3 regions of the Metabacillus sp. 22489 genome follow, and region 1 is predicted to be linked to each of the others. Evidence: riboswitches for the same ligand, from Rfam matches in the RefSeq annotation. Region 1 holds a riboswitch; each other region holds the start of a gene.
What was found. Region 1 has a riboswitch for cyclic di-GMP ahead of ACTJJ9_RS15880 (anti-repressor SinI family protein). Riboswitches for the same ligand answer to the same signal wherever they lie in the genome.
Positions count from the first base shown of each region.

Region 2: linked by a shared signal. The riboswitch ahead of ACTJJ9_RS06395 (EAL domain-containing protein) and the one ahead of ACTJJ9_RS15880 (anti-repressor SinI family protein) in region 1 are both predicted to bind cyclic di-GMP.
Region 3: linked by a shared signal. The riboswitch ahead of ACTJJ9_RS21095 (hypothetical protein) and the one ahead of ACTJJ9_RS15880 (anti-repressor SinI family protein) in region 1 are both predicted to bind cyclic di-GMP.

Region 1 covers NZ_JBQENT010000027.1:44,277-51,763, reverse strand. Annotated here, with positions in the region: gene ACTJJ9_RS15895 (MerR family transcriptional regulator) at 65-742, opposite strand; gene ACTJJ9_RS15890 (SNF2-related protein) at 1,066-2,745, shown strand; gene ACTJJ9_RS15885 (YqhG family protein) at 2,769-3,569, shown strand; cyclic di-GMP riboswitch class I at 3,939-4,026, shown strand; gene ACTJJ9_RS15880 (anti-repressor SinI family protein) at 4,059-4,205, shown strand; gene ACTJJ9_RS15875 (helix-turn-helix domain-containing protein) at 4,308-4,640, shown strand; gene ACTJJ9_RS15870 (S26 family signal peptidase) at 4,897-5,364, shown strand; gene ACTJJ9_RS15865 (metallophosphoesterase) at 5,379-6,335, opposite strand; gene ACTJJ9_RS15860 (ABC transporter ATP-binding protein) at 6,378-7,487, opposite strand, start outside.
Region 2 covers NZ_JBQENT010000007.1:97,423-104,909, reverse strand. Annotated here, with positions in the region: gene ACTJJ9_RS06410 (nitronate monooxygenase) at 1-727, opposite strand, end outside; gene ACTJJ9_RS06405 (LysR family transcriptional regulator) at 1,002-1,862, shown strand; gene murI (glutamate racemase) at 1,924-2,706, shown strand; gene ACTJJ9_RS06395 (EAL domain-containing protein) at 2,826-5,105, opposite strand; cyclic di-GMP riboswitch class I at 5,193-5,273, opposite strand; gene ACTJJ9_RS06390 (polyamine aminopropyltransferase) at 5,435-6,988, opposite strand; gene ACTJJ9_RS06385 (DUF350 domain-containing protein) at 7,007-7,402, opposite strand.
Region 3 covers NZ_JBQENT010000045.1:37,393-44,879, reverse strand. Annotated here, with positions in the region: gene ACTJJ9_RS21100 (hypothetical protein) at 1-137, opposite strand, end outside; cyclic di-GMP riboswitch class I at 721-817, shown strand; gene ACTJJ9_RS21095 (hypothetical protein) at 891-1,667, shown strand; gene ACTJJ9_RS21090 (cytochrome P450) at 2,367-3,599, shown strand; gene ACTJJ9_RS21085 (ArsR/SmtB family transcription factor) at 4,034-4,378, shown strand; gene ACTJJ9_RS21080 (arsenic transporter) at 4,394-5,692, shown strand; gene arsC (arsenate reductase (thioredoxin)) at 5,718-6,137, shown strand; gene ACTJJ9_RS21070 (hypothetical protein) at 6,196-6,327, opposite strand; gene ACTJJ9_RS21065 (permease) at 6,347-7,213, opposite strand; gene ACTJJ9_RS21060 (hypothetical protein) at 7,231-7,407, opposite strand.

The DNA.
Region 1 (7,487 bases):
TATTCATCATTTGATGATATAGAGTTTGCTTTTTTTTGCTTAATTCAAGGATAGTTAAACCGAATTATTTAGCAAAGCCAATAAGCTGCTTTAACATAGCTATACCTGATTTCTGCTCTTGCTTATTGCGAACTTGTCTATCTTGATATTGTTTTAAAAACGCTAAAAATCTTTCCTCACGTTCATCTGTTTTCTTCAAAATAATTTCCCGTTCTTGGCGAATTGCCTCTTTATATAGTTCACGTTCTTCCTTTGAAGTAATAGATAAACTCGTAATCATTTCCTGTACATCTGAAAACTCAATTCTAGCAACTTCTGTTTGTAATTTCGCCGTGTCGACAATCTTCTGTTGAACAGCCTCAATGATAGTTGCTTCTAGTTTAGATAGTCGATCATTTATATTGAGTAACTCCTTGACTTCTGCTGATTCTATAAAGTCAGAAATCCTATTAAGAGAATTTTTTAATTTATCGTTATCTTCGGTAGATTGACTTTCGACATGATGCATAGCCGTTTGCTTCTTCAGTAATTGCTTAATTGTCATCGTATCAAGATGGTTATCTTTAAATGATTTTATCTTCCTAAACATTTCAATGTTTTCTGCAGACACTAATCTTGAATTGTTACTATCCCTTTCTATTGTTAAAAACTCTGAAAATTCATTCTCCCAGCTTTTTAAGATAAATACTTTTTCCCCTATCAATGAAGCAGCTTTAGAAATTGTTACATACTTTGTTGTCATTCTCTCCACCAACCCTTTATCTATTTACTTTATTTACTTAATTCTTCGTAGTAACTAGCAAATTCCTTCAAGACGACAAAGCTTCTAAAAACTAGTCATATTCTTTAAAGAAATTGGGGAATTCGGCAAGAATAGCTAAATATTCTTTTTTATTTGAAATGGTATTTCAGCAATACATGATTTCTTAGATATTCGGAAAGTCTAAACTACACATATAATTATTAAATTTGGTTATACTATGAAAATCAAAAAAAGACTTTCGGATATCACTTCAAGCGATACTAAAGATACTAGCCTCAACCAATGAAAGGATTGTCATTAATATGAATGTAAAGATTAACTTTGATTCAAGCTGGCAGGAAGAATTTTTCACAAAGTTAAATAGTGATGGACCTTGGGCAAACTGGGACCTTTATAAGCTAGCATATGAGGTCCAACAACAAACAGTTGTCCCTTCATTTACTGGCTTGCAGGCACCAAAGCATCTACCGAATTTTACACCTTTACCACATCAATTAGAGGTCGCACAAAGAGTAGTGGAGAAAATGAACGGAAAAGCTATTCTAGCAGATGAAGTTGGTTTAGGTAAAACAATTGAAGCAGGATTAATTTTAAAAGAATATATGATTCGTGGACTTGTCAAAAAAGTACTAATTTTAGTTCCAGCATCACTTGTTTCCCAATGGGCAAAAGAACTGAATGAAAAATTTTTTATCCCTGCTGTTGAACAAAAAAAGAGCTATGTATGGGAATCATGTGATGTCGTTGTTTCATCGATTGATACAGCAAAGCGCAGTCCTCATCGTGAAATTGTTACAGAACAACCATATGATTTAATTATTATTGATGAGGCACATAAGTTAAAAAATAATAAAACCAAAAACTATGAATTTGTACAAAATTTAAAAAAGAAATATTGCTTACTTTTAACAGCAACACCTGTCCAGAATAGAATTGAAGAAATTTTCAACCTTGTTTCACTCTTAAAGCCTGGGCATTTAGGAAATGAGTCTTACTTTAGTGAAGCATTCTCAGCAAAAGAACGCTCTCTTGAAGACCATGAACACTTACGAGAGCTTATCGACAAGGTCATGATTCGAAACCGCCGCGGAGATACTGGTATCGATTGGCCAAAACGACATGTTGAAACCGTCCCAATTCAATTCTCAGAGACTGAACAACGATTATATGACACCATTACATCTTTGCGTGATTCTAACCAATTTTCAGCTTTTGCTTTTTCAATTATGACTCTTCAGCGTGAGGCATGCAGCAGCCGTGAAGCTGTCTATATGACATTGAAGAAAATGCTTGATCGCTCTGAAGAAGCTGAAAATATCTTACCAAATGATGTAATAAAAAATATAATGGTCGCAATTGACGGTGTCACCCAAAATTCAAAAGCCCTTAAAGTTGTTGAACTAATTAAAAAAATAAATGATAAAGTTATAATCTTTACCGAATATCGAGCAACACAATTTTATTTACAATGGTTTTTGAAACAGAACGGAATAACCTCTGTACCGTTTCGTGGAGGATTCAAACGCGGCAAAAAGGATTGGATGAAAGATTTATTTAAAAATCAAGTCCAGGTGTTAATAGCTACAGAGGCAGGTGGTGAAGGGATAAATTTACAGTTCTGTCACCATATCATAAATTACGATCTCCCATGGAACCCAATGAGACTCGAACAAAGAATTGGACGTATACACCGTTTAGGTCAAGAACATGACGTACACATTTACAATATGGCAACGAAGAATACTGTAGAAGAGCATATTTTAAAACTATTATATGAAAAAATTCATTTGTTTGAAAAAGTAATTGGAGAGTTAGATGAAATTTTAACAAGGTTAGAAATAAAAAATTTTGAGGAGCATGTTCAGGAAATTATGTATCACTCAAAATCTGATGGTGAAATGAAAATTAAAATGGAAAACTTAGCATCAATATTAGATTTTGCCCAAAAATCACAAGAAGAACAAAAACGAAAAGCAACTTGATTGCAAGAGGTGGAAAAAATTAGATGGAACAACAAAAAATACACAACTTTCTTGAAAGTTTTTTTAACGCTAACTCCTGTGAACTAATAGAAAATAACCCTGGTTACTTAACAGTGCAACTTACGATAGAAATGGATAAGGAGCTAATGAATCGTCCATTCTATTGGCATTATCTTGAAAAAACAAACGGTGTACCTAACCCAATGAAACTAACATTTATTACAGACAAACAAAAAGCCCCTTCCGATCTAAAAGGTGAATTTATGCATTTTGGTTCACCACGGCTTCATCAAATCTTTCAAGCAACAAAACGGTTAGGCAGGTTTATCCGCTTATACGAAAAAGTTGAACATGAGAATAACGGAAACATTGCCTTACAACCCTGGATCGGTGTAAATATCATTGTTTCCTATCAGTGTGATATGAAAAAAGACGAAATTCATTCAATTGGTCTACATTTAGTTAGTGGGACACTTGTAGAGGGTTTCCAAGAAAAATTAGAAAAACTTAATCTAACACCCAAAATACCTGACTTTTGTTTTACAATGACTCCATTAATAAAACCACAAAGTGGATTAAAGAGAATTGAACAATTCATTGAACAATATGTTAAAAGTCAGGATCATTCATGGGCTGATTCAGCGAGAAAAAGATGGGAAGATGACCTAAAGCTACTAGACCATTTTTACGAGGACATTGAGGAAAAACCTGATTGTTACACATTAGAAAAAGAAGCATTACGTGAACTATATGAACCACATATTCATATTAATATCCAAAACGGTGGGATCTTCTTTCTAACGCAAAATGCTATATTTAAGTAACTTCAAGTAGCAGTTGGTCTTCCAATTGCTTTTTTCTCTTTGTTTAAAGGACAAAACGTTAAAAATCATCCACTCTAACAAAATTCACTATTCTTCGACAACATTCAACATCCCTTACATAAGGTTACTTTAAGTTCATTTAAAGATTCCTTAAATTACCATAACAACATCTGATTTTTAGCGCATTTTCAGGCATTAATACCTATGTATTATTACAAATAGATTACAAATGACGAAGAATAATAAAATTTTACTCCCTCGACACCAATCAACAAACATTCTGAAAATTTATTTTTATAATAGAGATTGTAGTCAAAAAGTCTATTTCTACAGAGGACTTTTGATTTATATAATGAAAACGTTAATATGAACAGATAAAGGCAAACCTATTGAAAAATTGGGACGCAAAGTCACAGGTCTAATGTATCGTACATACTATGACGGCTGGACTGCCTGGAATACATCAAAGTATTTTAGGAGGGGTACATATTGAATAGTGAGCTTATTGATAAAATTAAAAAGGATGGACAATTAGATCGTGAATGGGTTGAAATGATTTTAGAGGCTCTCGAGCTAGGGATTAGTATCGAGGAAATAAAAGAGTTTTTTTCAAAAGCAGAACATCCTCCTAAATAATAGAACTATTTGATATAATTTTTTTCTTATTATGTTCTCCATATAAAACCTTTCCTTCTTTATATGTTATACTATAACTAACAAAAAGGAAGGTGACTTGACGTGATTGGTCCTAGAATAAAAAAATATCGGACACAGAAAAATTTATCATTATCTGAATTAGCAGAAAGAGCAGGAGTTGCAAAATCTTATCTTAGTTCCATTGAACGCAATCTCCAATCCAACCCTTCTGTTCAATTTTTAGAAAAGGTTTCTGCAGTGCTTGGAGTGTCTGTAAATGTACTTCTAGATAAAAATGAAAATGACTCAAATGAACTAGACTATGAATGGACGAAATTAGTGCAAGATGCCATGAAATCCGGTGTATCTAAAGAACAATTTCGGGAATTCTTAGAATTTAATAAATGGAAGCTTAAGAATGAAACAAATAAATAATGTACATAAGCATAATTGGTGAAATTTCACTAATTATGCTCTTTATTTGTTCTTTATAATGAACTTCTCTTGAAATTGTCAAAATAGATATTTTCCTGTCACTTTTTATTTCTTTTCAGCAAGTACTATAATCGTTATACTTACTATAGAAAATGATAGCAAAACCTTCAATTAACTCGTTCTTAATAAAACGCTAATATATTTCTAGTTTATTGAAAAGTTATCACTGGAAGAAGGAAGAAAAGGTTGGTGACTCATGCAATTTAATCAAGACACGATCGATTTATTGCTCCATACAATTAAAACATATGGCTGGATGGATCTTCCAGCATCAAGTATGTCGATGTATCCATTTATAAAAGAAGGAAATATTTGCAGATATACTAAATTTGATCTAAAAACAGTTAAACGGGGTGATATCCTTCTTTACTATACATCCTCTGGGCAATTGCTAACACACCGTTTATTATACATAGATAAAGCGAATCCAAAATATGTATTCTTAAAAGGTGATTTAAATTCAAAAAGTATTGGTCCAATTGAAATAAATCAAATTATTGGTAAGCTTATTACAATTGATAAAAAGAAAAAGAAGGTTTATTCAAATGATTTAAAAGCAATACTTTGGGGCTATTTCATTACCAAGTTTCCATTTCTCTCCAATATAATTAAGATTTATATCCGATTTAAGAATAAGTTTAGAAAAAGGCTATCATCCATTTAAAAATTATCATTGTATTATTCACCTCTATTTTTAAAGCTAATTAAATTTATTTCTGGAGTATTAAATAACCGGAATCCTAAAAAGGAGATGGCTTTACTACTTCCTAACCCTGCACTAACATATTGTTTAGTTTGCCGATATTCCCATAAGCCTTTTACTCGATCTGAAGGAGGAAATAAACCACCATGTTTATAATAAGGCTCTGGTACAAATAATGCTCCAAGAAAAGGTAATCTTATTTGTCCGCCATGATAATGTCCTGCCATAATTAAATCAAAATTATGAAACTTCATATTAGGATTTGCTTTAATTTGGTCAATTTGGATATCAACAATTGGATAATGTGTCAATCCAATAAGCACATCTTGTTCTGTTAAATTGTTTAAGATCGACATATCATTTCGTGCTAATTGCAATGCTTCAATTCCACCTATCTCGCTCTTATTATTCTCTGCCTGTAATGACTTTTTAAAATCCACAAAGTAAACTTTTGAACCTCCTTTTGTAATTGAATAATTCGAATCCAATAATTTTATTCCTCGAGATTCCAATCCTTGTATAAATTCATGTTTTTCACTTCTATTCTTTCTAACATTAAAGCTTTTAACAGGATCAGTATTACCTGGGACAAATAATGCATGCTCCTTATTTCGAATCCCTTCAAATAACATATAAATCGGATCATAATTCAGACTATTTTGATCAGCTAATAAATCTCCCGTTATTACGAGCGAATCATATTGTAAGGAATTAACTAATTCGATCAATTTTTTCTGATTCTTCCCAAATTCTTTTTCATGCAAATCAGAAATTTGCAATATTGTAAATCCCTCTAATTCTTGAGGTAAATCTTTAATCAAAACTTCCTCCTCGGTGACAATAATTCTATTATTATCCCAAATTGTATATCCAATAAGAAACAATACGAACATAAAAATTGCTAGAATCAAGTATCTAATACGTCTTTTCAAGAGCAAAACTCCTTATAATCAGTAGCTCAAAAGAGCCAATAATTAATAATTTGCCTCTAATTGATTACTAACTAAATGTCCAAAAACGCTTCGTTTATCCTTTGCCAATTGACGGTATTGCCCCTTTTGCACAATAACACCTTCATCTAAAACAATTACTTGGTCAGCATGGCGAATTGTAGATAAGCGATGGGCGATTACAATAATTGTCATCCTTCCCTTCAATCTTTCAATAGATTGTTGAATTTTCGCTTCATTTTCAACATCTAGAGCACTTGTAGCTTCATCCAGTACAAGAATCGATGGTTTTCGAAGGATAGCGCGAGCTAAAACGATACGCTGTCGTTCTCCCCCAGATAATTTAATACCACGATCACCTATACGTGTATCTAACCCTTGTGGTAGCTTTCTCACAAATTCAGCTGCAGAGGCAAAATCTAATGCATCCCAAATACTTTCCTCAGTTGCATCAGGCACTAAAAGTAATAAATTTTCCCGAATGCTTGCATTAAAAAGGAATGGTTCCTGAGGTACATAACTTACAGCTTTTCTTAATGCGATAACCATATCGCTTGTTAAAGGAACTCCATCGATGACGATATTTCCCTTTTCCGGATAATTTAATCCCATTAACAAATCAATTAGTGTGCTCTTCCCTGCACCTGAACGACCGACAACTGCGGTCATTTTATTAACAGGAATAGTAAGATTAATATTTTTCAGCGCAAATTCAGATGTAGGATGATAGCGGAATGAAACCTGCTCACAAACCATTTCCTGGGTAATTTCTAGAGGCATAATCTCGTTTAAATTTTCTAAATTTATTTCTTTTGCTTCATAACATTGATATTGCATCGTTTTTACGGCTTTAAATGCTGGTAGAATCGTTGCCATTTGTTCTAAAGAACCTTGTATCCCTGCAACTCTCGGCCATAATCTTGAAAAAATTAATACAATCATCATTAACTGCGCTACTTGTGCATGAAAAAGATTTATTGCAAAATAAATAAAGATTACGAGAAAAATAGAACTTGCAGTTCGATAATAAAATTGTGTTTTCATTTTCAGCTTTGTATAGTCTACCTGCTCAGTTAATATTTGCTTTGTGATCATTTGATACCAGTTGATTCTTGACTGTTCTAATGTATTGCT
Region 2 (7,487 bases), on a different contig from region 1:
CCATTTGTACACCCATTGCGCCTAAACATTTCGAGGCTATTAACCCTCTTCCATCCATAATTCCTCCTGCAGCAACAACAGGAATGCTAACATTGTCAACAACCTGGGGAATTAAGGACATTAACCCAATCGAGCTTTCTTGTGAACGGTTAATAAAGTTCCCGCGATGTCCACCAGCTTCACTACCTTGAACAACAACAATATCCATTCCTGCTTTTTCGTTTTCAACTGCCTCTGTAACAGTTGTAGCAGTTCCGATCAGAATTATGTTTGATTTTTTTAATTCAGTCATCCATTCTCTAGAAGGAATGCCAAATGTAAATGAACAAATAGGAACCTTTTCTTCAATGACAACTTTTATTTGTTGAATAAATTCCTCAAAAACACTCTCGAAATTTGGTGGTTCAACGTTATCTTTTTGGGGTAAATGTAATTGCCGACGAATAGGGTCTAAGAGTTGATTGGAAGATTTTATTTCATTCTCTGTCACTCTAAATTCGTTAGGGACAAATAGATTAATCCCAAACGGATTTGAAGTTAGCTTCTTTATTTCCCTAATTTGTTCTCGTATTTGAACAGGAGTCATATACCCTGCGCCAATCATCCCTAGCCCCCCAGAATTTGAAACCTCAGCGACTAATGATGAGGTTGTTATCCCGCCAGCCATAGGAGCTTGTATAATAGGGTATTTAATGTTTAAAAGCTCTGTCATTTCATTATTAAACATTATTTCTCACCTCGTCTGTCATTTGATTTTCCTTTAGATTTCTCTCAAGATGATAAGGATTCCTAGAAAGATGGACCCCATCAACTGTCCAATCGTATAAATAGAGTTTAGAAAGGCAATGTTCAACTGCAATTAGAGATTCATTTTCGAAGTTGAAATTCTTCCAAAAAATAATCTATTTAAAGCATATCTCTTTTTTGGTATATTGAATAATACATAATAATGAGATTTGCTATCAGGTATTTTGATATCTGAAAAGTGGTGGAGGAATTTTATGGATTTGCACTCGTTGAAAATTTTCCAGACTGTCGCAAGGCTAGGGAGTATATCGAAAGCAGCAAGAGAGCTTCAATATGCACAGTCTAATATTACAATGAAAATTCAGCAGCTGGAATCGGATCTTCAAACAACGCTTTTCTATAGGCATAATCGTGGTACTGTATTAACAACTAAAGGAAGACTGTTGCTTTCGTATACGGAAAAAATATTTGATCTTATAGAAGAAACGAAACATGTGATGATGGATGAGCAAACGCCAAAAGGTTCTTTAATGATTGGTTCAATGGAAACAACCGCAGCAGTTCGCCTGCCAGTCCTATTTTCAAAGTATCATAGACACTTTCCAGAGGTAGATTTAACGTTAAAAACAGGCTCTACTGAACAAAGTATTCAAGGTATTCTTCAGTATGAACTTGATGGTGCCTTTGTGTCTGGACCTATTCATCACCCTGATCTCATAGAGAAAGAAGTATTCGAGGAGGAACTCGTTATCATTACAGATAACGTCCATCCATCAATAGCTTCAATCAAAGATATTCAAACAAGAACATTGCTTGTTTTTCATAAAGGATGTGCTTATCGGGAAAGGTTTGAACAATGGCTACACATAGAAAAAATGATACCCTATAAGATAATGGAGTTTGGCACGATAGATGGAATTATCGGTTGTGTAGCTGCAGGTCTCGGTATTAGCATGCTTCCTTCCAGTGTAGTCGAAAATCATGTACAAGCAGGAACTGTTAAACAGCATTCATTGCCGAATTCCTACGGGAAAGTCAAAACGATGTTTATTTATCGAAAGGAAAACTATTTACCAATAGCTTTGTTAAAATTTATTGAGATGTTAAGTGAATAGGTAATTCTTTCGGAGATGATGAAAGAATAGAACAGCATTAATAAAGGGAAGAGTGAAAGTAATGAGAATTGGTTTTTTTGATTCTGGTATCGGTGGAATAACTGTACTTCATCAAGCATTGAAGTACCTACCGAATGAAGACTATATCTTTTATGCAGACACCTTACATGTTCCATATGGAGAAAAGCCAAAGGAAGAGGTAAGGGATTATATTTTTCGTGCGGCCGACTTTATGGCAAATCAAGGTGTGAAGGCATTGGTGATTGCTTGTAATACTGCTACAAGTATCGCGGTTGATGATCTTCGAAAAAAGTATGATTTCCCTATTTTAGGGATTGAACCGGCGGTAAAGCCTGCTGTTCAAAGCTGTAAAGGAAAGCGAAAAAAAGTATTAGTATTGGCGACTAGCTTGACACTCAAAGAGGAAAAATTCCATAATCTCGTAAAAAGTATAGACCATCATGATATTGTTGAAAGCTTGCCACTCCCTGGTCTAGTCGAATTTGCCGAGAGCTTTGAATTTAGAGAAGAGGTCGTCGTACCATATTTAAGAGAAAAGGTAGGTGCGTTGAATTTAGAGCAGTATGGAACGATTGTTCTTGGCTGTACACATTTCCCATATTTTGAAAATAGCGTAAGGGAAATCTTTCCTGAAAAGGTGGACATTATTTCAGGAAGTGTAGGTACCGCAAAAAATCTAAAGCGAATTCTCGAAGCAAGGAATCAAATGAACGATGGAACAGGGGATATTGTCTATTTTCAATCTGGTTCTAAAGTTGTTGATAAAGAAACCTTGGTGAGCTATAAAAAGCTAATGGGAAGGTTAGATGAGCTGGAACTATAGTCACTTAAATTAAGTCATTTCTGCTTCATGCTAAAGGTAGTGGGGAAATTCAGGATAAGAAAAGGACATACCCTATTAGTCTAATAACATAGGATATGTCCTTATTTATCTTTCCCTTTTTAAAAATTCGTACTCTTACAACCTAGTGTGCTTCCGCCTATTTTTATTTGTATGAGTAGATGATTGAATTGTTCAGTCGGAATTGGTTTTGAAAAGAGATAGCCTTGTCCATAGCTGCAGTTGAAGCTTGAAAGAACCTGTGCTTGATGCTCATGCTCAATTCCTTCAGCAACGATATTTAAGTTGAAATTTAATCCTAAATCAATAATTGTTTTTACCATCGACTGATTTTTTGGATCTGAAATATTGTCAATAAATGATTTATCAATTTTTAGCGTATCAATTGGAAGCTCCTTTAAAACATGCAAGGACGAATAGCCTGTTCCAAAGTCATCAATCGATAGCTTTACTCCAAGCTTTCTTAGCCCGGATAAAATCAGTAGCGATTCATTCATGTTTTGCATGATGCTTTCTGTTATTTCCAGTTCTAAGTACTGTGGATCAAGTCCAGATTCAGTAATGACCCTTTTAACCGTTAATAAAAAATCACTGTCTTGAAATTGGCGGACAGAGACGTTGACGGAAACAGAAAGATAGGGGAGCCCGCTATTCTGCCACAGTTTATTTTGCTTGCAGGCTGTCATAAGCACCCATTCGCCAATGCTAATAATTTGTCTAGATTCCTCAGCAATCGGAATAAACTCACTTGGTGCAATGACCCCTAATGTAGGGTGTTGCCAACGTAATAATGCCTCCATACCAACTAATTTTCTCGTTTTCAAATCAATTTTAGGCTGATAATAGAGCTGCAGCTGATTTTTTCCAATGGCGTTACGCAGCTCAGTTTCAAGCAGCATTTTTCGATTCATCGTTTCATTTAGCTGAGAGCAATAAAATTGGTAGTTATTTTTTCCTTTTTCCTTAGCTAAATACATGGCGGCATCAGCATTTTTAAGTAAAGAGACAGGGTTTGCTGCGTTTTCTGGATACATGCTGATGCCAATACTCGGTGTTATCGTTATGTCATAGTCAGCAATTTTAAATGGCCTAGAAAATTCAGCTAGAATCTGTTTAGCTGTTGTGATACTATCGTCTTTTGTCGTATTGACTACTAGAAAGATGAATTCATCGCCACCCATTCGGTAAATGCGTGCACTTTCCTTTGCGATTGATTTTAGTCTTTTCGCCACTTCTTCTAATAGGCTATCGCCAATATAATGTCCAAACGAATCATTGATATTTTTAAATCGATCTAAATCGAATAAAAGCAATGCAATTGGGTTCGGGCTTGAATCCACTTTTTCTTGAAGCTGGGTAAAATCCTCTGTTAATTTTGCGCGATTGTATAAGCCTGTAAGAGGATCGTGGTATGCTAAATGATGATATTCAGCAATTAATAAATAATTTTTTCTTACTAAAAGAATTTGCCTGCCAATAATTAAAAACAAGGTTAGGCAAAGACCGATCGTAAGGGAATTAAAATACCAGTTTGTGCTTTCTAAATAAAGGACGAGTAAAATCATGACGCTTAAGTAAGGGAAGATATAGCCATTATTTTTTGTTAACGTATCTGTAAACCATTCTCGCTCATTTGCCTTTTCCTTCGTGTACAAGCCTCCAAGTCCAATGATTAAGATGGCAATCGTTAACAATGGATCAGTCATATTCCCTGGCAAAAAATCATTTTTTAGATTTTGGAAAATATAGATGACATCCGCGATAACTAGAATAATAGAGCCGCCCATAATAAAAAGGGAAGACCTTTTATCTTGGATAGCGGGAAACAGATAGAATAAGTAAGTGATTGTAAATGATATGCTCCAAATGATGACTGGAAAGCATAACGAAATAATCGTTGAGAAAAGCGAGAAATTTCTATAAGGCAAAATAGGATTTACGATGTAATGAATACTAACCGTCATGACAACTGTCATAAAGATGATGAGATTAAAGAAAAAAGGACGATTTGGATTTGTTTTGATTTGTCTAATTTTATATGCTAACCCGGTAAGAAATAGAAAATAAGCGGATAATAAAATGATAGCGATTTCTATATTGTGTGTCCGGTTAGTTAAAAGAAAACATAATAAGGTGAAATGAAATAGCGTAAAAAATAAAATCCCAATACTAAATAGGAGCCAAAAATAGCGATTTTTATCTGCCATCGTTTGATAAGCTTTAAACGTCCAAGAAAAGCTTACAAGGCCTGCGACAATGGGAAGAAAGGATGCGATAAAGGCTCTCATCCAGAGATTGTCGTGAAATAAAATGAGACTAGCGTAGTATACTGCAATAAGAATGAAAAAGAATAAGTAGGCTGAACGCTTTGATTTTAACATCGTAGTACCTCACAGTTAGTCACTAAAAGTAAATTGTGTAAATAAAAAAGGCTATTTCCCATTGGTAATAACCTTTTTCGCTATTCCTTTGGTAACTCAGCCACCATAGTTTCCTTTAGGTCTGTAGCTTTGCGTCTTCACCTTTCGATGAGTTTGCCTTTTTAGTAGAATAATTCTATTTTTTCTTACATTCTATCATAAAATGCCTCATCACATCATTCTTTTTTCCTAGATTATATGTGAAATTGTCGTAATTTGTCGACAAACAAATATAATAAAAACGAGCATCCTTCATTGGGGACTGTCCCCAAGAGGTTGCTCGCTTTGCTTTAGTAGCTTTTCCATGCTTTTTCGTATTTTTCGATAATCGTTGGACGGGTTAGTGTGTTTGTTTCGATTGGTACTTTTCGCCCCTTTTCATCGACGATATCTTTGTCAATATCCTTGCCGAACGTTGTAAGACCATCGAGGACATCATTCGTTAAAAATTCCGTTTCGACGGTTATTTTTGCATCTTTTAGGTTGACGGGCTCTCGTTTCGCAAGAACAAATCCCCAATCTCCAAAGCTTGGGACATCTACGTGAAGGTTGGCTGTTTGTAGGTCAGCAGCCTGAACGGTTTGGTTAATCGACCAATAAACCTCTGTTGCAAACGTTGGGCTCGTTGCCTGGATCATCATTGAGCCGCCTGGTGTTAAATGATTTCGCAGCAGCTGATAAAACTCAAGTGTATACAGCTTGTTCAATGATTCATTATTCGGGTCAGGCAAATCAACGAGAATGACGTCGTAAAATTGCTTGTCCCTTTTTAAATATTGAAACGCGTCCTCGTTAACAACATTGACACGTTCATCCTCATACGAATGTTTATTTAATGTGACGATATCACGATTCGTTTTACCGAGCTCAACGACCTTTGGATCAAGGTCTACGAGTGTCATCGATTTAACCTCATCATATTTTTGCAGCTCGCGTAAGGCTAAGCCGTCACCGCCGCCAAGAATAAGAATGTTTTCTCTTTTCTCCGCTGTTGCCATTGTAGGATGAACAAGTGTCTCATGATAGCGATGCTCATCAGTTGAGCTAAATTGCAGCTGACCATCAAGGAAAAGCCGCAAATCACCTTGTTCCTTCGTTAAAATGATTTGCTGGTAGGCGGTTTGCTCTGTATAAATTATCGGGTCTCGGTAAAGCTTTTGTTCAAACGTAAACGCTGTTTCCTCACCGAAAAATATCCCGACGATGAGCAGAAGGAAGATTGCAATCCCAGCTGTAAAATGGCGTTTGAACGTTTTTATTTCCTTTTTAAAATAGAGAAGGATCCAGAGTGCCACGATGACATTAATTAATGCTACGATAAACGCTGTTTTCACTAGGCCAAACTCTGGTCGAAACAAGTAGACGAAGAGGATACCACCAATTAATCCACCTGCGTAGTCTGAAAAAAGCACTCGTGCAGTACTTTTTTGAACGGTGACACCAATTTCATTTGCTTTACGAATTAAAATCGGTAATTCAACACCTGTTAATCCTCCAACAACTAATGTAATCGTATAAAGGAATAATGAATCCATTCCTTCGCTTAAAAACGCGGATACCCCGAAGAGGAGGAAGGTTGAAAATCCGGCTAGAATTCCAATGAGATATTCAATCCAAACAAATGATAAAATTAAATTTTTTGTTACTCTTTCACTTATTGACGCACCGATTCCCATTCCTGTTAGAAAAAGAGAAATGGTGAGGGTGTATTGCTTTACACCATCACCAAGTAAATAAGAACCAGCTGCGCCGAATAGAACCTCGAAGATAATCCCGCAAACGGAAACGATCCCTGAAGCCCAATAAATCGCTTTGCTTTGTTTATTCTTTTTCTCACTCACTATAAAAGTCGTCTCCTTATGTTACGTAATCGATGCACCGATGACAAATCCAAGGCCGATCGATACACACATGCTGATAATGCCGACTGAAATGTTTCCCTTTTGCAATTGTTCTTCAACAGAGAATTTTCTTGTGAAAAGCTCAAATAGAAGATAAGCAACCATTTGCAATAAAATTCCGTATGCGCCCCAAATCAGTGTATCTAACACATTCGCACTATGGTAAATCGAGAAGGATAGAATAATACAGATACCGACGATTTTCCCGCCAATCGAAAGAGAGACAGCGTGGTTTCCGTTTAGTACCTCATCCCAGTCTTTATATTTCTTTGTAAGGAATTCGAAAATAACTAATCCAATAAGTACAATAATAATGGCGATTACGAAGTAGACAGCCGTTAAAATAAATGGTTCCATCTGATTCATCCTTTCTCATATTCATTTTTTTGTGAAAGCTATAATGACAAATTTTGTTGCTTTCGGTTGAGTTCCTGAGGTTCCC
Region 3 (7,487 bases), on a different contig from region 1:
TATCGTTCATCTATTAAATATTCCCGGAACCATTCGTGCTTTTTTAATTGCTTTAACACACTCTCTATGTCTTCTTCATCAGCCTTTAAAAAAGGGAGATAAACAAGAATATTTAACATATCAACTAATATTGCCAATGCCTTTCCCTCCAAATTAAATCTCTTATTAAACTTTACGGTCATTCAGATAAAAGGTTTCATGTTTTTTCCATTCATTCACTTCATTAAGGTAATAAAAAAAGGGAGATATCGATTTGAAAGGACAGATGAAGGCATGTATCCAAACAATTATGGAGTACTTCCAAAATATACACACTTTTTGCAAGCATACCTTTGATTTATAAGCTAAATAACTACGGACTATGTTATCAGTAGCTTTTGCCTTTCTAAATAAAATCCTTTTTTAATAGTTCTAAAGTACAAGTAAACAGTTATAAATCTATCATATTTCTAATAAATAAAAAGCCTTATAGCTATTTACGAAAAACACGTTAACTCTTATGCTTCATTACAAACATCTTGATAAAAATCATTTGTTTTCACACTCAAAAAATGCATGATAAACTCACGATAATCAATGATTATATATTCCTATTTTTAGCGAAAATTGGCAAAATTTGTTGACGTTCAACTATTGTGTATACTACATTTGAATTATCATAGTTCTAAAATTCTTGATTCTGTGATAATAGTAGGAACGCTTTTTTCATAGTTTTTTAACGTACGATAATGGCAAACTCATTGAAAAATGGGGACGCAAAGCTAGAGGGGCTAAAGTGTAGATTTTTCATTATACACCATGCCAGCCAGTTACCGAATACGACGGAAACTCCGTCTTATTCAAGGTGGAGTTTTTTTGTTGCTTAAAAATTTTGAAGGGGGAATCGAAGCTTGACTATGCCAATGAAAGGTATCTCAGAAGATCAGACAAACACAAACATCGATATTGAAGGTGCAATAATAGCTAAAAAGCATTACGTGTATGAGGTTTTACCTGTATCAGACGAAGAGCTATTAATTGAAGTAGCTGAATGCTTAGCCAAAACATTCTCAGGTGTTAAATCTGGAAATGCCTTCATTGTAGAACCAGTCGTTTTATTATTGAAAATATCATATGAAACGATGAAAGAGTTTATTTTTGATTTCCTTAAACAAACAGTTAATCAAGGTTTAACCATCATCGCTAGAGAGAAATGTACTGGGAAAGTGATTGGAGCCGTTGCTGCCGAGTCCTTTCAGACAATAGAATTAGATCCTCCCCTACTAAAAGGTGATTTTGCTCCTTTTAATAAAATAAATCAGATTACCCGCTATTTAGTAAAAAAGTATGAGCAATATATTTACAATAAATTAGGAAGAAAAATCGTAAAGGAAAAACATATCCGTATTTTTCTAACCGGAGTGATGCTGGAAAAAAACAAAATGTACATAGCAGCCGAAATGAGGCATCTCTTAGAGGAAATTTGTAAAAATCGAGGTTATCAATATATTTTCTCAACAGCTCCAAATCACCGTTCACAGAAAATGAACGTACGATTAAATTACCACATGCCATTGGATTGTAAAGGGGTTCCGATTGCTTACTCATATGCAAAGGATCCGGTTTTAAAATACTTACCAAATGAATTAGGTGAAGATTGTAAGCTATTTTATAAACAGCTAACGTAGCCCTATATTTACTTTATAGAAAAAGAAGTCCTCAATCATTACTTTAGAGGAGGACTTCTCTCGGTATAGAAACATTTTTAAGAAACTGTACTTAGTTGGATAGGAGTTCAAGAAGAAACAACTAATCTAATTGAAGAAAATCTTCACGGTGAAAGAGAACGACGAGCAATACTGAAGCTTTCAGGTATTAAAGAAGGTATTGAAAAGTTAGCAAGAAAATTTTATGACTATGTCCTCTACTTTCAACAAGGATTCTATGATTTCGCATGATTCCATCGATGTTTTTATTATTTACTAAACTATTCATTTATCTAATATAATCCTCCATTCTCTTTCCCTTGTCTATCCCTCTCTATTATTAAACGATAGATTTCTTTTAGCATATATTATACAAGTGAAATTACACCTACAAAAGCTTAGAAATACTAGATTTTCAGGCTTCTTGTCCTATACATATTTAGAAATCCCCTTCATACTATGTACTCTTTAAGAATTTTCTTGATTAAAGTAAGGTGAAAATAGGTCACATCGAATTAAGTAGAGAATGTTTAGGATAAATCATACTATGTGACCATACTGTAACGAACGGAGGATGTAGATTCACTACAAATCAGTGTAAGATGATGCAAACTAAATTCTTGGTGCCTTCGCTACACTGATTGTCAAACTACTGTAACTTGAGGGAGGAATAAAAACATGATCACGAAAGAAGTTATTCCTGTAAATGAAATCACAAATTTCAAATCACGTGCAGAAGAGTTTTTTCCTATCAAATGGTATAAAGAGATGCTTCTCAATCACCCTGTGTATTTCCACGAAGGTACAAATACGTGGAATGTGTTTAAATATGAACACGTGAAACAGGTATTAAGCAATTATGAAGTTTTCTCAAGTGAAGGAACAAGAACAACTATTTTCGTAGGCTCAAATCACAAACAACAAAATCCTTCATCCATCACAAACCTTACAAATGTTGATCCACCCATGCATCGAAAAAGTCGTTCTTTGTTAGCAGCAGCCTTCACCCCTCGCAGTTTAAAAAACTGGGAACCTCGTATTCAACAAATTGCAAAAGAGCTTGTTGAAGAAATTCAAGAAAATTCAGTTGTAAATATTGTTGATGCCCTTGCTTCTCCATTACCTAGTCTAGTCATCGCTGACTTATTTGGCGTTCCGCTCGAAAACAGATATCAGTTTAAGAAATGGGTTGATATTCTTTTCCAGCCTTACGATAGAGAAAGACTGGAAGATATTGAATTAGAAAAGCAAAAGGCAGCGAAGGAATATTTTGAGTTTCTTTACCCAATTGTCGTACAAAAACGGGGAAATCTAACTGATGATATTATTTCTGATTTAATTCGAGCTGAAGTTGATGACGAAAGATTTACGGATGAAGAAATCGTTCAGGCAACAATGTTGCTTTTAGGTGCTGGTGTCGAAACGACAAGCCACGCGATAGCCAATACGTTCTATTCATTGCTATACGATGATCCATCGATTTATGAAGAGCTAAGAAACAAGATTGAACTTGTTCCAAATGCTGTTGAAGAAATGCTTCGTTTCCGATTCCACATGTCACGTAGAGATCGCACCGTTAAACAAGACAATAATCTATTAGGTGTTGATTTAAAAAAAGGTGATGTCGTCATTGCTTGGATGAGTGCATGTAATATGGATCCTGATATGTTTGAAGATCCATTCACGATGAATATTCATCGTGCAAACAATAAAAAGCACCTAACATTCGGTAATGGACCACACTTCTGTTTAGGCGCACCACTGGCACGATTAGAAATGAAGCTTGCACTAGAGGCATTTATTCAAAGGTTCTCTCGGATTGAAGCAGTTTCTGGGTTTGAATTAGAGAACAATTTGACAGTTTCAGCTACGGGTCAATCTCTAACAAATTTGCCAATGAAAGTTTATGAATAGAATCAATCAATAGCTAGTGCATAACTCATTTTTATTCCCCCAGTCCTCTGCGCTGCTGGGGGAGACTGTTTTTGTTATAAAAGGACATAGTCGTTTATTTATAAATATTCTTTTCCCTTTTCCAGTAATGATCGTTCACCTTTTCTCTCATTTGTTTCTTCTAATAAATTCATCAATTTTATTTGGTCCTCGATACCTTCCTGTATACTAGGCCATTTATCTACACCATTCATTTAATTTTGTAAAATTATCTTCACAAACTCCATTACTGGTAATTCTAGTAGTAGAAGTCTACACCAGCCATATTTCAACACTTCATCATCACACTTCACTTCGTTTGAACGAAGGAACAATAGGAAAAAATATATTAAGTCATTGAACATATAAGTAAATTATTATATATTAATATGCGGATGAATTCGGGAGGTGTAATAATGAAAGAAGCGACAATTGATATAGAAAAAACAGCATCAGTTTTAAAGCTTTTAGGTGACAAAACTAGATTAACAATGGTGAAAATGCTGGATTCAAATGATTGCTGTGTATGTGAATTTGTTGAGGTTTTTAAGGCAAGTCAGCCTGCCATTAGTCAACATCTTCGCAAATTAAAGGATGCTGGAATTGTCAAAGAAACGAGAAGAGGGCAATGGATTATCTATTCATTAAATAAAGATAGTGATCATTATTCTTTAGTCGAAAATATCCTTCAATACCTGCCGAATCAAGATTATCGTATCAAAGAACTAGAGGAACAAGGATTACGAATTTCATGTGAGTAATGGAGGATTAAATTCATGACATCAGTTATTTTAGCATCAGTGATTTTTATACTCACACTTACACTTGTCATATGGCAGCCAAAAGGGTTATCTATCGGTTGGTCTGCATGTGGCGGAGCGATTCTTGCTCTACTTGTAGGTGTTGTAGATTTTAAAGATGTCATTGATGTGACATCGATTGTATGGAATGCAACACTAGCTTTCGTTGCAATTATTATTATTTCACTAATCTTAGATGAGATTGGATTTTTTGAATGGTCAGCCTTACACATGGCAAGAGCCGCAAAAGGTAACGGGATTAGAATGTTTGTTTATGTTAGTATTCTCGGAGCTATTGTTGCTGCCTTTTTCGCAAACGATGGGGCTGCATTAATTCTTACACCCATTGTGTTAGCGATGGTAAGAAATTTAAACTTTAGTGAAAAAATGGTGTTCCCATTTATTATCGCAAGCGGCTTTATTGCTGATACTACTTCACTTCCATTAGTGGTAAGTAACCTTGTTAACATTGTATCAGCTGACTTTTTCAATATTGGTTTTGTTGAATTTGCATCAAGAATGATCATTCCGAACTTTTTCTCATTGGGTGCTAGTATCTTGGTTTTATATCTCTTTTTCCGTAAAAGCATCCCAAAAGAATATGACTTAACGCAATTAAAAAAACCAGTAGAAGCGATTCGCGATAAAAAGATGTTTAAATTGTCATGGATTGTTTTGGGAATCTTGCTTATTGGTTATTTTGTAAGTGAGTCATTCGGAATTCCAGTTTCTTTCATTGCTGGAATCGTTGCGATTTTCTTTCTAATGATGGCAAAAAGAAGTTCAGCCGTTAACACAAAAACCGTTATTAAAGGAGCACCTTGGGCAATCGTATTTTTTTCCATCGGAATGTACGTTGTTGTTTATAGCTTAAGAAATGTCGGTTTAACAGATGTTTTAGCTGACATGATTCAGGCTGTTGCAGACCAAGGATTATTTACAGCTACTGTTGGTATGGGTTTTATTGCAGCTATTTTATCTTCAATTATGAATAACATGCCAACCGTTATGATCGATGCGCTCGCTATTTCCGATACTAGCTCAACAGGTGTTATAAGAGAAGCGCTTATTTATGCAAATGTCATAGGTTCTGATTTAGGACCAAAGATTACACCGATAGGTTCACTGGCTACATTACTATGGCTTCATGTTTTATCATTAAAAAATGTAAAAATCTCTTGGGGAACATACTTTAAAACTGGAATTATTTTAACAATTCCAACCTTGTTCATTACCCTAGTTGGTTTATATATTTGGTTACTTATCATCCATTAAATTTACTTAAAAAGGAGCAAACAACATGGCGAAAAAAACAATTTACTTCTTATGTACTGGAAACTCTTGCAGAAGCCAAATGGCAGAAGGCTGGGCAAAAAAATATTTAGCTGAGGGGTGGAATGTATATAGTGCTGGAATTGAGGCTCATGGCTTAAATCCAAATGCTGTGAAAGCAATGAAAGAAGTGGGAATTGATATCTCAAATCAAACGTCTGATATCATTGATCCGGAAATATTAAATAATGCTGATTTAGTTGTTACTTTATGTGGAGATGCTGCAGATAAATGCCCAATGACACCACCACATGTAAAACGCGAGCATTGGGGATTTGATGACCCTGCTAAGGCTGAAGGAACAGATGAAGAAAAATGGGCTTTCTTCCAACGTGTTCGTGACGAAATTGGAGAAAGAATTGAGCGTTTTGCTAAAACTGGTGAATAACAACAAGCTAAGGTCTCCAAATCAAGGAGACCTTTCGCTTTGAATGTTCTAATGTTATCTACAATTTTTCTTTTTCCGTTTCAGCTGAACAGCAATTTTTGCTTTCTTCCTTGTTTTCTTCTACCTCTTTAATCACTACATTACAACAATTTGCATCTTTCATAGAATCCTTTTTGAATAAATTAAACATATATATTTCCCCCATTTCTTTAAATGAAATAAAAGATAAAACCTGATAATGTTGACATTGTTACCACCGATAATACAAAAGTGAAAACTAATTCCCGTTTAAAGATTGACTTTAATAAAATGACCTCAGGCAAGCTTGCACCCGCTGAGCTAATCATCATAGCCATAACAGGACCTAATGCCATCCCTTTCATAATAAGAATCTGTGAGATCGGGATCATACTTGATAATCGTATATATAATGGGATCCCTATAATTGCGGCAATTGGAATCAACCACCAATGATCATCACCAAAAGCTGTTGAAATCCATTCAGTTGGTACTAATCCATGAATGATTGCTCCTATTGCTGCACCGATAATGAGATATGGATAAACACTTTTCATTAGAGCTATTGTTTCTTCGAATGCTAATTTCATATTAAATTTTTTATTGCCTTCCTCATAACCAGACATCACAACATTTTTTACATACTTTTCAAATCCCAATGCTTCAAGAACAAAACCAATAACAATTGAGAAAATACTTGTCACTACCGTATAAACAATCGTTACCTTCCACCCAAGAACAACTCCCATGATCGTAATAATTGTTGGGTCTAGTACTGATGAAGCAAAAAGAAAAATCATGACGATTCCAAAAGGCATTTTCTTTTTCAACATATTTACTACTACTGGGATTGTAGAGCATGAGCAAAATGGTGTTATAAAAGCAAATGCGATCGCTACGAATGCAGCTAAAACTTTATTTTTACCCGACAATTTTTTCTCGATTTTTTTATAAGGGATATATCCTTGTAAAAGACTAATGAGAAAGGAAATGACGATAAATAAAACCGTTAATTCTAACGCAATAAATATAAAATTTTTAAAAGTCTCAATCCACATCCTTTATCCCCCTCTTGTTAACAGCAAGCTGTTTTACAACAAAAGATCGAATCTATAGGCTTTGTTTTTTCTTTAGCAGAAACAATTGTTTTAGAATTTAGATATGTAGCAATTGAACTACATATGGTCGAAAGCTTACCCATTTCTTCCCTTTTTAATTTTGATAATAAATGAACTTCATACTCATTAAACATCATGTCACCTCTTAAAACAAATTATTTTGATATATTAATCAAAAAAAATTGATATTTTACTCAAAAATTTTTTAATCTAC